Regions from separate parts of the Actinoplanes sp. NPDC051851 genome, predicted to be linked through region 1. Evidence: riboswitches for the same ligand, from Rfam matches in the RefSeq annotation. Region 1 holds a riboswitch; the other holds the start of a gene.

Region 1 (7,401 bases):
CAGCATGCTGACCGCCGCCGGGCACCGGGTCGCGGTCCTCGCCGTCGACCCGTCGTCGACGCGTACCCGAGGCAGCATCCTCGGCGACAAGACCCGGATGGCCCGGCTGGCGAACGACCCCGCCGCCTTCGTACGGCCGTCGCCGACCGCCGGCACCCTGGGCGGCGTCGCCAAGGCCACCCGGGAGGCGATCGTCGTGGTGGAGGCCGCCGGCTACGACATCGTCATCGTGGAGACCGTCGGCGTCGGACAGTCCGAGACCGCGGTCGCCGACATGGTCGACTCGTTCCTGCTGCTGGCGCTCGCCCGCACCGGCGACCAGCTGCAGGGCATCAAGAAGGGCATCCTGGAGATCGCCGACGTGATCGCGATCAACAAGGCCGACGGCCCGCACGCCGTCGAGGCCAAGGCCGCCGCCCGCGAGCTGGGCGGCGCGCTGCGGCTGCTGCGGGACGGATCGTCGCGGGCGGCCTCGGTCCTGACCTGCAGCGCGCTCGAGGGCACCGGGATCGACGAGGTCTGGGCCCAGCTCGTCGCCCACCGGGAGAGCCTGGGCGCCGAGCTCGTCGAGCGGCGCCGCCGCCAGCAGGTCGGCTGGATGTGGGCGATGGCCCGGGAGACCGTCCTGGCCCGCTTCACCACCGACCCCGCCGTCCGGGAGACCGGCCGGGACGTGGAGCGGCGGATCCTGGACGGTTCGCTCACCCCGGCGCGGGCGGTCGAGCTGCTGCTCGGCTCCTACGACCGGATGACACCATGATCGGCATGACGCCCGACGAGCACGCCGCCCGCGCCGAGGAACTCACCCACGAGGCCGAGCGCCTCTACGAGGTCTGCCTGGTCGACTACGAGACCAACATCAACGAGGACGACCACTCCGAGGAGCCGTACGTCCCCGGCGCCGACCTCTCGATGCTCATCGCCACCACGCAGCTCGCCCAGCTGCACGCCACGCTCGCCCTCCGGCCTGGTTCCTGAGCACCCCGGGAGCCGGTCTCCCGGGGCGTCTCACCTCTCACCTTTCGCCTCTCGCCTCTCGCCTCTCGCCTCTCACCTCTCGCCTCTCGCCTCTCGCCTAGAAGTCGTCGTCGAAGCTGACCGTGCCGGTGACGCCGACCTGGTACGCCGACACCCGCCGTTCGAAGAAGTTCGACAGCTCCTGGACGTCCTGCAGCTCCATGAACGCGAACGGGTTCCCACTGCCGTAGAGCGGCGCGATCCCGAGGGCCTGCAGCCGCCGGTCGGCCACGTGCTGCAGGTACTCGCGCATGTCCGCGAGGGACATGCCGGAGACGCCCTGCTCCAGGAGGTCCTCGGCGAACTGGACCTCGCACTCGACGGCCTCGGCGAGCATGTCGGTCACCTGCTTCGCCATCTCCGCGTCGAACAGGTCGGGCTCCTCGGCCCGGACCTGGTCGACCACGTCGAACGCGAACGCCATGTGCATGCTCTCGTCGCGGAACACCCAGTTGGTCCCGGACGCGAGTCCCTGCAGCACCCCGCGGGAGCGCAGGAAGTACACGTACGCGAAGGCGCCGTAGAAGAACAGCCCCTCGATGCACGCCGCGAAGCAGATCACGTTGAGCAGGAACGCCCGCCGGTCGGCTTTCGTCTCCAGTTTCCGGAGCTTGTAGACCGAGTCGATCCACGTGAAGCAGAATTCGGCCTTGCGGGCGATCGACGGGATGTTCTCGACGGCCGCGAACGCCTCGAACCGCTCCTGCTCGTCGGGCACATAGGTGTCCAGGAGATTCAGATAGAACTGGACGTGCACCGCCTCCTCGAACAGCTGCCGGGACAGGTAGAGGCGGCCCTCCGGCGAGTTGACGTGCTGGTACAGATTGAGGACCAGATTGTTCGCCACGATCGTGTCACCGGTGGCGAAGAACGCGACCAGCCGCGAGACGAGGTGCTGTTCGGCGGGCGTCAGTGTGGCCAGGTCGGCGAGGTCGCCGTGCAGGTCGACCTCCTCGACGGTCCAGGTGTTCTTGATGGCGTCCTTGAAACGGTCGAAGAAGTGCGGGTACTTCATCGGCCGCAGGGTCAGGTCCATTCCGGGGTCGAGCAGCATTACTGGCAGGCCTCACACGATTCGGGGTTCTCCAGGGAGCAGACTTCGGCGGGGGTGAGCGCCGGAATGACCGGTGCCACCGAGACCGTGGCCTGCTGAATGCGCGTCGCGGGCCGCGAGCGCAGGTAGTACGAGGTCTTCAGGCCGGCTTTCCACGCGTAGAGGTACATCGAGGAGAGCTTGCCGATGGTGGGCGCGGCCAGGAACAGGTTCAGCGACTGCGACTGGTCGATGTAGGGCGCGCGGGCGGCGGCCAGGTCGATCAGGGCCCGCTGGGGGAGTTCCCAGGCGGTACGGAACAGTTCGCGGACCTCGGCCGGCAGTTCGGTGATGCCCTGCACGGACCCCTCGGCGCGCTTGATCGCCTCACGGATCGGGGCGTTCCACAGATTGCGGGACTTCAGTTCGCGTACCAGAAAGGTGTTGATCTGAAGGAACTCGCCGGACATCGTCTCGCGCTTGAAGAGATTGCTCACCTGAGGCTCGATGCATTCGTAGCAGCCGGCGATCGACGCGATGGTGGCCGTCGGCGCGATGGCGACGAGGAGCGAGTTACGCAGGCCGTTGGTTGCGATTCTCTCTCTCAGGGAGTTCCAGCGATCGGTCTGCGTGGTGGTCACACCCCACAGGTCCGGGTGCAGGTCACCCTTCGCGGCCCGGGTCTGCGAGTACGCCGGATGCGCGCCGAATCGCTCGGCGAGCGACGCTGACGATTCCAGCGCGGTCAGGAAGATCTCCTCCTGAACCTTGGTGGAGAGCTTCCTGGCTTCGGCGGAGTCGAACGGCAGGCGCAGGGTGAAGAGGGCGTCCTGCAGGCCCATCAGGCCGAGGCCGACCGGGCGCCAGCGCGGATTCGAGGCGGCGGCCTGTGCGGACGGGTAATAGTTGATGTCGATCACCCGGTCGAGGAAGACCACCGCGGTGCGGACCGTCTCCCGCAACCGTTCCCAATCGACGCCCGCCTCGGTCACGTGCGCGCCGAGATTGACCGAGCCGAGGTTGCAGACCGCGGTCTCGCCGTCGTCGTTCACCTCGAGGATCTCGGTGCAGAGATTCGACAGGTGAATGGTGTTGCCGGGCGCGCCGGTCTGGTTGGAGAGCGCGTTCGACCGGTCCTTGAACGTCATCCATCCGTTGCCGGTCTGCGCGAGGGTGCGCATCATCCGGCCGTACAGATCGCGGGCCTTGACGGTCTTGACGGCCTTCTTCTCCGCCTTCCGGTACGCCTCGTCGAACGCCTCGCCGAACAGATCCGGCAACTCCGGCGCGTCCGACGGATCGATCAGCGACCAGTCGCCGTCCGCCTCGACCCGCCGCATGAACTCGTCCGGGATCCAGTTCGCCAGGTTCAGATTGTGCGTCCGCCGGCTCTCCTCACCGGTGTTGTCGCGCAGTTCCAGGAACTCCTCGACGTCCGGGTGCCACGGCTCCAGATAGACGCATGCGGCGCCCTTGCGGCGGCCGCCCTGATTGACCGCCGCGACGCCCGCGTCCAGGGTCTTCAGGAACGGCACGATGCCGTTGGACCTCCCGTTCGTGCCGCGGATCAGCGCACCCCGGCCGCGGACCCGCGACCACGAGATGCCGATGCCGCCGGAGAACTTCGACAGTTTGGCGACCTGGTGGTACCGCTCGTAAATCGAGTCCAGCTCGTCCTTCGGCGAATCGACGAGGAAACAGCTCGACATCTGGGTGTGCCGGGTGCCGGAATTGAACAGCGTCGGCGAGCTGGGCAGATAGGCGAGCGACGACATCAGCCGGTAGAAACCGATCGCCTCGTTCGCGTTCTGCGACAGCCCGCAGGCGACCCGCAGCAGCCAGTACTGCGGCGTCTCGACGACGAGCCGGGACTGCGGGTGGCGCAGCAGGTAGCGGTCCGCGACGGTGCGCAGCCCGAAGTACTCGAACCGCAGGTCACCGCGGGTGTCGATGGCGTCGTCGAGCTTGCGGGCGTTGCGGGCCACGAACGCCGCGGTCTCGTCCCCGATCAGGCCGAGCGTGTGCCCGTACCGGATGGCCTGACTGAAACTGGCCACCTCCTGGAGCCGGACCTCCTTGTCCACGTAGGCCGTGAGCAGCCGGGCCGCGAGACGCGAGTACTGCGGCTCCTCGCTGATCAGCTCGGCGGCCGTCTGGATCGAGAGTTTGTCCAGCTCGGCGGTGGTCGCGCCGTCGTACAGGCCACTGATGGTCTTGGTGGCCACCCGCAGCGGGTCGACCTCACCCAGATCACCGACCCAGAGCTCGACCGCCCGCACGATCTTGTTGACGTCGACCGGTTCCAGATCACCGTTGCGTTTGCGCACCTGCATCGCGTGCCGCCGCTGCTCCGGCACGGTCACGCTCTCTTTCGTGGTATCCATCGTTCCCCCTTCGTCCGCTCGCCGAGGTCGGGGCGCGCAGGGGGACGCCGCCGGGACACGCCGCGGGGGCGCACCGGCTGATGGCGTCGGCCGTCCCACGCGGCCTTCGACCGCCGTACGCGTGTGCGCACGGCGCGCTGGCAGGTCTTCGGACTCGTGGGCGTGATGCTCGCGCCTACCGGCCGTCGCTTCCCGGACCGGGTGGTCCAGTGCTTGATTGACGGCTTTCGTTCCCACTCACCGCTGCGGGGCAGTCCCGGTTTCCCACCGGGTTCCCTGTTGCCTCGAACGGGCCGTGACGGCCCGCACGAACCAGCTGCGGGAGACACCATATATGGGCGGCCACCGAAAAGTCATACCCCACATCGTGTGTCACCCGGGTCACCCTCTCGTGATCAACTTTGCGGCGGGCGGTAGCATGCGAAGCGGTGCTGGTTCGCCCTGTCCCTCGTAAAAAGGCGTCGTAAGAGGGAACCCGGTGTGAATCCGGGACTGCCCCGCAGCGGTGAGTGGGAACGAGAGTCGTCATCGCTGCCGATCGTCTACGGCGACGTGTCCCGCAAGGCGCCGATGACCGTCGGGGTGTCCCGCAAGGCGCCGATGACCGTCGGGTGGTCGACCTGCGCACAGTCACTGACGTCGAAGCCGGTCAAGGGCATGCTGACCGGCCCGGTGACCATTCTGGCCTGGTCGTTCGTGCGCACCGACCAGCCACTCGCGGACACCGCCGACCAGGTGGCGCTCGCCCTGCGCGACGAGTGCGCGGATCTGGAGACGGGCCGGGATCCGGGTGATCCAGGTCGACGAGCCGGCGATCGGCTACAGCCGGGGCGTCGGCCCGGGCGTCTGGGACATCCACTCGCCCCGGGTGCCGTCCCGCGACGAGGTCGTCGATGCGCTGCGCCGGGCGATCGCGGCGGTCCCGGCCCAACGGCTCTGGGTGAACCCGGACTGCGGCCTTAAGACCCACGGTTACGCCGAGGCCGAGGCATCGTCCTGGTCCTCTCTGTCCTGGTCCTCTCTGCCCTGGTCCACGGCGTAGGGGATGAGCGGCTGCTGGTTCTCGTCGACCAGCAGGCGGCCGGCGGCGGGTGGGCGGGCGCGCTGGGCGCAGTCCTGGCGCTCGCAGATCTGGCAGCCGAGTCCGATCGGGATCACGCCGCGCGGGTTGTCGAGCGCGAGGCCGTCGCTGTAGACCAGGCGCCGGGCGTGGCGCAGTTCGCAGCCGAGCGCCACCGCGAACGTGCTGCGCGGGCTGTGGTGGCCGCGCCCGCCGTGCACGACCGTACGGGCCAGCCAGAAGTAGCGCTTGCCGTCCGGCATCTCGGCGACCTGAGTGAGGATCCGGCCCGGTGAGCTGAACGCCTCGTAGATGATCCAGAGCGGACACGTGCCGCCGAGCCGGGAGAAGTGGAAGTCGCTGGCGGACTGGCGCTTGGAGATGTTGCCGGCCCGGTCCACGCGCAGAAACGCGAACGGGACCCCGCGCAGGGACGGCCGTTGCAGGGTGCTGAGCCGGTGGCAGGCCGTCTCGAAGCTCACGCCGAAGCGCCCGGCGAGGAGCGGGACGTCATACCGCAGCTGTTCGGCTGTACTGTGAAAGCCCTTGTAGGGCATGAGTAGTGCGCCGGCGTAGTAGTTGCCGAGGCCGATTCTGGCCAGCCCGGTGGCGGAGGGCGGGTCGATGTCGTCGGCGAGCTCGGTGATCAATTTGTCCTCGGCGAGGAAGGCCAGCTGGGTGGCGAGCTGGAACGCCCGCTGGCCGTCGGTGTGGTCGGCGGAGAGGCGCAGGACCCGGGTCTCCGGGTCGAAGCGGCGGATCTCGGTGGCGGCGCCGGGCGGGGGAATGATGACCCGGACCTCGTACTCCTCCCGCAGATGGCGGGTGAGTGTCTCGGCAGCGCGGCCCGGTGTGAGCGCGAGGCGGTCGGCGAGCTGCTCGGCGGCGGCGTCGAGCTGGTCGAAGTGGTTGTAGCGGGCGTAGAAGAAGTCGCGGACCGCGTCGTGCGGCTCGGCCTCGGTGGCGGCCAGGGGATCGCCGGGCCAGGCCAGGGCGGCGACCCGGTTGGAGGCCTCCCGGTAGCGCCGGTGGAGGGCGACCAGGGCGCGGGCGGCCGCCGGGTGGTCGCGGATGAGCTCGGTGGCTTCCAACGGGTCGACCGGGTGGCCGCTGGCCTCGTCGGTGAGGGCGGCGCGCACATCCGCCCCGAGGCGCTCGGTGTCGGTGTCGCTGAAGAACTCCGGGTCCACGTCGAGGAGCCCGGCCAGGCGGAGCAGGATCGATGCGGTCAGTGTCCGCTGGTTGTTCTCGATCTGGTTCAGGTAGCTGGTCGAGATGTCCAGCCGGCGGGCGAGCTGGGCCTGGGTGATGCCGCGCTCGCGGCGCAGCCTGCGGAGCTTGCCGTGCGCATAGAGCTTGGTTCCCGCCATCGCCGCGGCTCCTCTCCTGCCGTCGCGTCCTGCCGTCGTGCCGCCCATCATGCTCCCGCGAACAAGGCGTCCGCAACGGTTGCAAAATTTACAAATCCGCAGGTCAGGGCGTGAAAAGTACGCAGGTTTCGACCCTCGACACGGCCGTCCTTCGAGGACGAGGCTCGGTCCGTGACATTTCAACTCGTACATGTGTGGCCCAGCGCGGCACGGCATTCCCGTCGCGAGGAACTCGCCTGGTCGCTGGCCGAGTTGGCCACCGCCGCCGCCCCACCGGACGCCGAGGCGGTGGCGATGGTGGCCAACCGGGTGATCGACAACGCGGCCGTGGCGAGCGCCTCGCTGTCCCGGCGGCCGGTGGCCGTCGCCCGGGCACAGGCCCTCGCCCACCGGGCAGGTGAGGGAGCCTCGGTGTTCGGTGCCGGGGTCCGTGTCTCCCCGGAGTGGGCGGCCTGGGCCAACGCGACGGCGGTCCGCGAGCTGGACTTCCACGACACGTTCCTGGCGGCCGACTACTCCCATCCCGGCGACGACATC
Region 2 (7,401 bases), on a different contig from region 1:
TGAAACGGTCCGGGGAGATGCGGGGGCCGGGGAGTGAAACGGTCCGGGGAGATGCGGGGGCCGGGGATTGAGAGGGCGGGGGAGATGCGGGGGCTGGGGATTGAGAGGGCCGGGGAGATGCGAGGGCTGGGGGATGAAGAGGGCGCGGAACGAGAGGGCTGGGGTATGAGAGGGCTGGGGAATGACGCTGGGATGCGCCCGATGGGAGGTCGCGAGATGACACTGGTATCTGTTGTCGAGGATCATCCGCTGTTCCGCGCGGCGCTGGCCCGGGTGGTCGAGGAGCTTCCCGGGGTCGAGGCGGGTCCGGTGGCCGGGTCGGTGGAGGAGTTCCTGGCGTACCGGGCCGCGGCTGGGGGAGTCGTCCTGCTCGATCTGCACCTGCCGGGGCTGCAGGGGGCCGCGGCGGTGCTCGCCCTCTCCGCCGCCGGGCACCGGCCGCTGATCGTGTCGGCGCAGTCCGGGCAGGCGGACGTGCTGGCCGCGCTCGCGGCGGGGGCCCGGGGGTACCTGACGAAGTCGGCGGACGCGGCCGAGGTGGGTTCGGCGGTCCGGCAGGTGGCCGACGGCGGGACGTTCGTGTCGGCGACGCTCGCGGCGTTCCTGCTGGACAGTGCGGGCCGGCGGCATGCGGGGCCCCGGCTGACGCTGACGCCCCGGGAGCGCGAGGTGCTGGCCCTGCTCGCCGAGGGGGAGCGCGACGTGGACATCGCGGAGGCCCTGGTGATCAGCGTACGAACCGTGCGGTCGCACCTGGACCGGATCCGGGAGAAGACGGGACACCGGCGGCGTTCGGAGCTGACCCGCTTCGCGATCGGCGAGGGCCTGCTCGCCCGGCGGGTGGCGGCCTGACCTGTCCGGGGGCCGGCGTACTGGGGAAGCGGTGTGAGCTGCGTGACCTGCCCGGGCTGCGGCGTACCGGAGAAGGGGGAAGGTAGTGTGAAGGTGGCGACGAAACTGTCAGCGAGGTGCCCCGCTTCGGTGGGGAGAATCGGGAAGCCGGTGTGAATCCGGCACGGAGCCCGCCGCGGTGACCGGGGAGCCGCCACCTGTGTGCCTGAGGGCGCTTTCGGATCACGGCCGAGTGAGATCGGCCCGGCCCGGTGAGCGCGGGAGGGCGCAGCCACTGGCTGGGAACGGCTGGGAAGGCGGGTGGTGAGGCGACGATCCGGGAGTCCGAAGACCGGCCTCGCGTGGAGAACCACAGCGGGAGTCTGTCCAGATGTTGAGCGATTTGTACGATGTGATCCACGCACGGCGCGATGTCCGTGCCGAGTTCACCGGTGACGACGTGCCGGACGGCGTACTCGAAAAGGTGTTGAAAGCCGCGCATGCCGCGCCGAGCGTCGGAATGTCGCAGCCGTGGGATTTCGTGCTGATCCGGGATCGTGTGATCCGGGAGGCCTTCCACCGGCACGTGCACGAGGAGCGGGCGGTGTTCGCGGCGACGCTCGACGGCGCGGCGAAGGAGCGGTTCGCCCGGATCAAGATCGACGGGGTGCTGGAGTCGGCGCTGTCGATCGTGGTGACCTACGACCCGGAACGCGGCGGACCGGCGATCCTGGGGCGGCACGCGATCGCGGACGCCGGACTTTACTCGGTCTGCCTGGCGATCCAGAACCTGTGGCTGGCGGCGACCGCGGAGGGGCTCGGCGTGGGCTGGGTGTCATTCTACCGCGAGGATTTCCTGAACGACCTGGTCGGCATCCCGGCGCCGATGCGCGCGGTGGCCTGGCTCTGCGTCGGGCCGGTGAGCGCCCTGCAGCGGACACCGGATCTCGAACGGCACGGCTGGCGCGCCCGCCGTCCGCTGGAGGCCGCGGTACACCACGATCGGTTCACGCCGAGCGCGCCGGGTTCGCACCTGCTCACTTCGGGTGGGCCGGCGCCGGACCTGCTCACTTCGGGCGCGCCGGGCCCGGACCTGCTCACTTCGGGTGGGCCGGCGCCGGACCTGCTCACTCCGGGTGGGCCGGCCTCGGGTCTGCTCACTCCGGGTGGGCCGGCCTCGGGTCTGCTCACTCCGAGCGCATCCGCCATGCGTCGGTGATCAACTCGTCCAGGCGGTCGACGGTCACCTCCGGCAGCCGCAGCATGACCAGGGGGAGACCGTCGTAGCCGGACGTGGTGAAGAAGAGCTCCGGCTCACCGAGGAGTAGCGCCTGCTTCTCCGCCTCGTCACCGACGTAGAGCACGGCGACGTCGGTGCGGATGGTGCGGCGCTGCCCCGGCGTCCGTTCCGGGTACGACCACACGAACCCCCTGTCGTGCACCCGGAAGTCGAACCCGTCACTGTCGATCTCCACGACGTGGTCGAGAGCGAGCGCGATCCGGCGTACGTCGTCCGAGTGGGCCATGCCGACCAGGTTACGGCGAGCGGATCAGGGACCCCGACCCGTCCGGCCGGACATCGTCGCGGTGCGGCCCGCCGCGACCTCGGTGAGGGGGCGCGCCACGGAGGTCCCGTCCGGGCGTCGTCACCGATGTGCGGTGATGAGCGACAGGGATGTGCGGTGATGAACGACAGGGATGTGCGGTGATGAACGACAGGGATGTGGCCCCGGCGGCGGAGGGGGGCGAAAGCTCGCCTCGCCCGCCGCGGGGTGCCACACCGGCTGCTGCGGTGGTGGTCGGCTGCGCTCGTCAGCCGTGGTGGCGGAAGGAGGCGAAGACGACCTCGGTGCTCTGCTGGAAGCCGAGGCGTTCGTAGAGGCGGATCGCGCTGTCGTTGTCGGAGACCACGTGCAGGAACGGGAGCTCGCCGCGGGCCAGGATGCCGGCGGCGACCGCGGCGGTGAGGCGGGCGCCGAGGCCCTGGCCGCGGAACGCGGGGTCGGTGCAGACGGCGGAGACCTCGGTCCAGCCGGGGAGGCGGAAGCGCTCGCCGGCCATCGAGATCAGGCGGCCGTCCCGGGCACGGATGCCCAGGTAGCGGCCCAGGTCGATGGTGCGCTTGCGGAACGGGCCGGGCTGGGCGCGGGCCACCAGTTCCAGCATCTCGGGGACGTCGTGCTCGGTGAGCGGGACGGCCTCCGGGTCGTCGACGGCGGTCATCGCGGTGCCGGTCATCTGCACGCCGTACGTGATCGACTCCTGTTCCCAGCCGGAGCGGGGGGTCAGGGACGGACCGGTCAGCAGGGCGTGGTCGGTGAGGGTGGCGAGGTCGCGCCAGGCCGCCGGGTCGGCGGGGTCGCTGACGGCGCAGAACGGGGCGATCTCGGGCAGGTAGCGGGCGGCGTTGCCGGCGGCCTCGGCGAACCCGGCGTGCGGTCCTTCGAGTGCGGCCCAGACGGAATTGTTCAGCACACCCCGACCCTGCCGCCTACTGGCGAGTCACGCCAGCCGTTATCGCCGTGACACGCCCGAAGTGTTATTGACCGATCACCGACAGCGAGGCGATCACCGGATATAGGATGATAAATCGGTCGAAAGTGGCGGGCTGCGCGCTCGGTAAGGCCGGGCTCGTGGATGTGCTGCGCGCTCGGCAGGGCCGGGCTCGTGGATGTGCTGCGCGCTCAGCAGGGCCGGGCTCGTGGATGTCCTACGCGCTCAGCAGGGCCGGGCTCGTGGACGTCATCGGCGGGATGTCGGCGGGCCAGAGGGGCTTCGCGAAGTGGTAGCCCTGGCCGTAGCGGCAGCCCATCGCGTCCAGCGCCGCCCGCTGGCCCGGCTCCTCGATGCCCTCGGCGACCACGTCCAGATCCAGGTTGGCGGCGAGCGTGACGATCGCCTCGACGAGAGCGTGCTGCTGGCGGCTGGTGAGGACGTCGTCGATGAAGGACTTGTCCAGCTTCAGTACGTCGACCGGCATCTGCCGCAGGTAGCTGAGTGACGAGTATCCGGTGCCGAAATCGTCGATCGCCACCCGTACCCCCAGCGCCCGCAAGGAACGCAGATCCTGGACCACCTTGTCGGCGTCGCGGAGCACCAGGCTCTCGGTGATCTCCAGGAGCAGCCACTCGGGCCGGGCCCCGGTCGTGGCGAGGGCGTCCCGGACCTGGTCGACGAAGTCGCCGGTGCGGAACTGGCGCGGCGACACGTTGACGCTGACGTAGCGCAGCGTGGTGTCCGGGTCGGCGGCCTGCCACTCGGCGAACTGGCGCAGGGCCTCCCGCAGCACCCAGTTGCCGATGCCGACGATCGCGCCGTTCTCCTCGGCGGCCTCGACGAAGTGGAACGGGCCGAGCAGCCCGCGCGCCGGGTGCTGCCAGCGGACCAGGGCCTCGACGCCGCTGACCCGGCTCGCGCCGATCTCGACGATCGGCTGGAACTGCAGCACGAACTGCTCGCCCTCGATCGCCTCGTGCAGCTGGGTGCGCATCTCCAGCCGCTGCACCATCTCGTGGTGCAGGTCACTCTGGTACCGCTGCCAGCTGCCCTTGCCCATCCCCTTGGCCAGGTAGAGCGCGAGATCGGCGTGCCGCAGCAACTCGGTGGAGCCGTCCGCGTCCCGGTTGGTGGCGACGCCGACGCTGACCTTGCCGCTGACCAGGTGGGTGTTTCCCTCGCCGTCGGCGACCTCGATCGGCGCCTCCAGCGCGGCGACGATCCGGGCCGCGGCGTCGTCGGCCGCGTCGGCGCTGTGGCTCTGCTCGATCAGGATGGCGAACTCGTCGCCGCCCATCCGGGCCGCGGTGCTGCCGGCGCCGATGATCGCCGAGATCCGCTGCGCCACGGTGATCAGCAACTGGTCGCCGACGCCGTGCCCGAGGGTCTCGTTGACGTCCTTGAAGTCGTCCAGGTCGACGAAGAGCACGCCGAGGGTGGCACCGTCCCGCTCGGCGACCATGAAGGCCTGCTCCAGGCGGTTGCGGAACAGCACCCGGTTGGCGAGCCCGGTCAACGAGTCGTGGAACGCCTGGTGGGTCAGGTCGTCCTCCAGGCGGCGGCGCTCGGTGACGTCGCGCATGGTGACCACGAGCCCGCGTACGGTCGGGTCCTCCCGCAGGTCACGCAGGTCGCACTCGACCTCGACGCGGCGGCGGCCGGAACCGTGCGCGGCCAGCTCGATGCCGTCCAGCTCGCCGTGGCCGCGCCGCAGCCGGTCCAGCACCTCGGTCAGCCCGTCCTGGCTGTCGGGCGTGAAGAGCCCGGTCAGCGGGGTGCCGGCCGTGATGATCGCGCCGAACAGCTTGACCGCGGACGGGCTGGCGTAGCGCACGGTGTCGTCGTCCTCGACGATCAGGATGACGTCGGCGGTGTTCTGGATGAGCGTACGGAAATAGGCCTCACTGTCGCGGCGGCTCACCTCGGCGGAGAGGTAGATCCGTTCGATCACCGCGTCGACCTGCGCGGCGAGCGTCTCCAACGAGGGGCGGACCGCGTGCAGGACGTTCTCCGGCGCGCCGAGGATCATGGTGCCGTGCCGGTCGTCGCTGAGCGGCTGGGTCAGGTACAGCACGGTGCGGAAGCCGCCCGAGCCGAGCCCGTCGGGCAGGCCTGCGGCGTCGCGCAGCTGGACGGACGCCTCCGCGGTGCCCGGCGAGGGCGGGACGACGTCCAGGTGGTAGGCGCAGTCGGCGGGCATCAACCGGTCGACGGCGTCGCGCAGGGCGCCGGCCACCTCCTCCACCGAGTTCGCCCGCACCAGCAGGGCGCCGGCCTCGCGCAGTGCCCGCTCCCGGGCGACGGCCTGCCGCTGGGCCATAGCCAGGCCGGAGACCCGGGCCAGGACCAGCAGGAACATCACGGTGGCGGCGGCCGCGATCACCGGCGCGTCGACGATGCCGCCGCGGGCCACCTCGACGTCGTGACCCTGCACGTCCTCCAGCATCAGGACGGCCGGGGCGATCAGCGCGGCGCCGGTCAGCCAGATCAGCCGGTGCCGGCCGATCACCGCGCGGGCGTGCGGCGCGGGCTCGGCGAGACCGAGCATGGAGGGCCGCAGCGCGGTGTAGCCCATGCCTGCGTAGAAGACGATCCAGCCGAGGTCGACCGGCCCGCCGAGCGACCACTCGGCGCGCAGCTGGGACTGGCCGTAGAAGATGTCCGAGATCAGCAGGCCGACCATCGCGGCGGTGAGGCTGGAGAGCGCCCGCGGCCGCTTGCCGATCGCGGTCAGCATCCGCAGGATCATCGCGATCACCAGGATGTCGCCGAGCGGGTAGCCGATCGAGACGATCTTCTCCAGCAGCGAGAGGTCCGTGGAACGGGTGAACGGCGCGATCCAGTAGACCCAGGCGAGCAGGCCCATGCCGACCGTCGGGACCAGCCCGTCGAGCAGCGCCGCCCGGTTGTCGCCGCCGCCCGAGCGGGCCCGGATCAGCAGCAGCAGGGCGGTGGTCAGCAGCGGGTAGACCAGCAGGTAGAAGACGTCGGCCAGCCCCGGGAAGCCGGGCTGCTCACCGAGCGCCAGGACCAGGTTGTACCAGCTGTCCCCGGTGGTGAAGGTGGCCAGCGCGGCGCTGATCAGGTACCACGGCAGCCGCTGGGCGGGCCGGTAGATCCGGATGCCGACCAGCACCGCGACCGCGCTGGAGTAGCCGAGCGCCGCCCACGTGTAGAGGTGATCGTCCGGCAGCGCGTAGTACAGGCTGGTGATCAGCAGGATCCACACGGCGTAGCACGCGCGAACGACACGCGACGTCATGCGTACTCCCCGGGGTTGGCGGCTACCGATGCAGGCGATATCGGGGTGCCCGGGGAGAAACTGAGATCTTTTGCGCCGCGCTCTTCGCCGCAGTGTCCGGGGTCTCAGCCGGCCATGGCATCCACCAGGCGGCGGGCCGAACTCGCCAGGTTCCAGCGGTCGGCGAGGGCCAGCAGGGCGTCCGGATCGCGCGGCGCCGTCGGCAGGGCCGGATCAAAATCGGGCAGCTTGACGTCGAGAGCCACCCGGCAGACCGGCAGGGCCTTCTCCAGGTACGCCCGGGAGGCGTCCAACTTCGTCCGGACCCCGGGCGCGAACCCGGACGCCGGGTCGTCCAGGGCCGCGAGGATCTCCGCGACACCGCCGTAGCGCTCGATCAGCCGGGCCGCGGTCTTCTCGCCGACGCCGGGGACGCCGGGCAGGCCGTCGCTGGGGTCGCCGCGCATCGCCGCGAAGTCGGCGTAGTGCCGCGCCGCGACGCCGTACTTCGCGGTGACCAGGGCCTCGTCGGCGTCCTCCAGCTTGGCGACGCCGCGGCCGCAGTAGAGCAGCCGGGTGGCGCGGGCGTCGTCGACCAGCTGGAACAGGTCACGGTCGCCGGAGACCACCTCGACCGGGGCGGCCTGGGTGGCCGTGAGCGTGCCGAGCACGTCGTCGGCCTCGTAACCGGGGACGCCGAAGGCCGGGATGCCGATCGCGGCGAGCACCTCCAGGAGGACCGGCACCTGCTTCTCCAGCGAGGCCGGCACCTCCTCGACCTCGCCGTGCGCGACCCGGTGCGCCTTGTACGACGGGACCAGCGCGACCCGCCA

What was found. A riboswitch is a leader RNA that binds a small molecule or an ion and turns the genes downstream of it on or off. The one in region 1 is predicted to bind cobalamin.
Region 2: linked by a shared signal. The riboswitch ahead of bluB (5,6-dimethylbenzimidazole synthase) and the one ahead of AB0M08_RS24260 (ribonucleoside-diphosphate reductase subunit alpha) in region 1 are both predicted to bind cobalamin.

The regions. Positions count from the first base shown of each region.
Region 1 is NZ_JBFAYF010000026.1:72,227-79,627, reverse strand. Features, by position in the region: gene meaB (methylmalonyl Co-A mutase-associated GTPase MeaB) at 1-760, shown strand, start outside; gene AB0M08_RS24270 (hypothetical protein) at 766-978, shown strand; gene AB0M08_RS24265 (ribonucleotide-diphosphate reductase subunit beta) at 1,076-2,071, opposite strand; gene AB0M08_RS24260 (ribonucleoside-diphosphate reductase subunit alpha) at 2,071-4,434, opposite strand; cobalamin riboswitch at 4,556-4,766, opposite strand; cobalamin riboswitch at 4,850-5,031, shown strand; partial or broken gene AB0M08_RS24255 (hypothetical protein) at 5,005-5,151, shown strand; gene AB0M08_RS24250 (hypothetical protein) at 5,225-5,476, shown strand; gene AB0M08_RS24245 (short-chain fatty acyl-CoA regulator family protein) at 5,407-6,864, opposite strand; gene AB0M08_RS24240 (MmgE/PrpD family protein) at 7,036-7,401, shown strand, end outside.
Region 2 is NZ_JBFAYF010000007.1:195,575-202,975, forward strand. Features, by position in the region: gene AB0M08_RS10185 (response regulator transcription factor) at 217-852, shown strand; cobalamin riboswitch at 950-1,207, shown strand; partial or broken gene bluB (5,6-dimethylbenzimidazole synthase) at 1,223-1,849, shown strand; gene AB0M08_RS10195 (hypothetical protein) at 2,019-2,357, opposite strand; gene AB0M08_RS10200 (GNAT family N-acetyltransferase) at 2,644-3,306, opposite strand; gene AB0M08_RS10205 (EAL domain-containing protein) at 3,542-6,589, opposite strand; gene AB0M08_RS10210 (5'-3' exonuclease) at 6,694-7,401, opposite strand, start outside.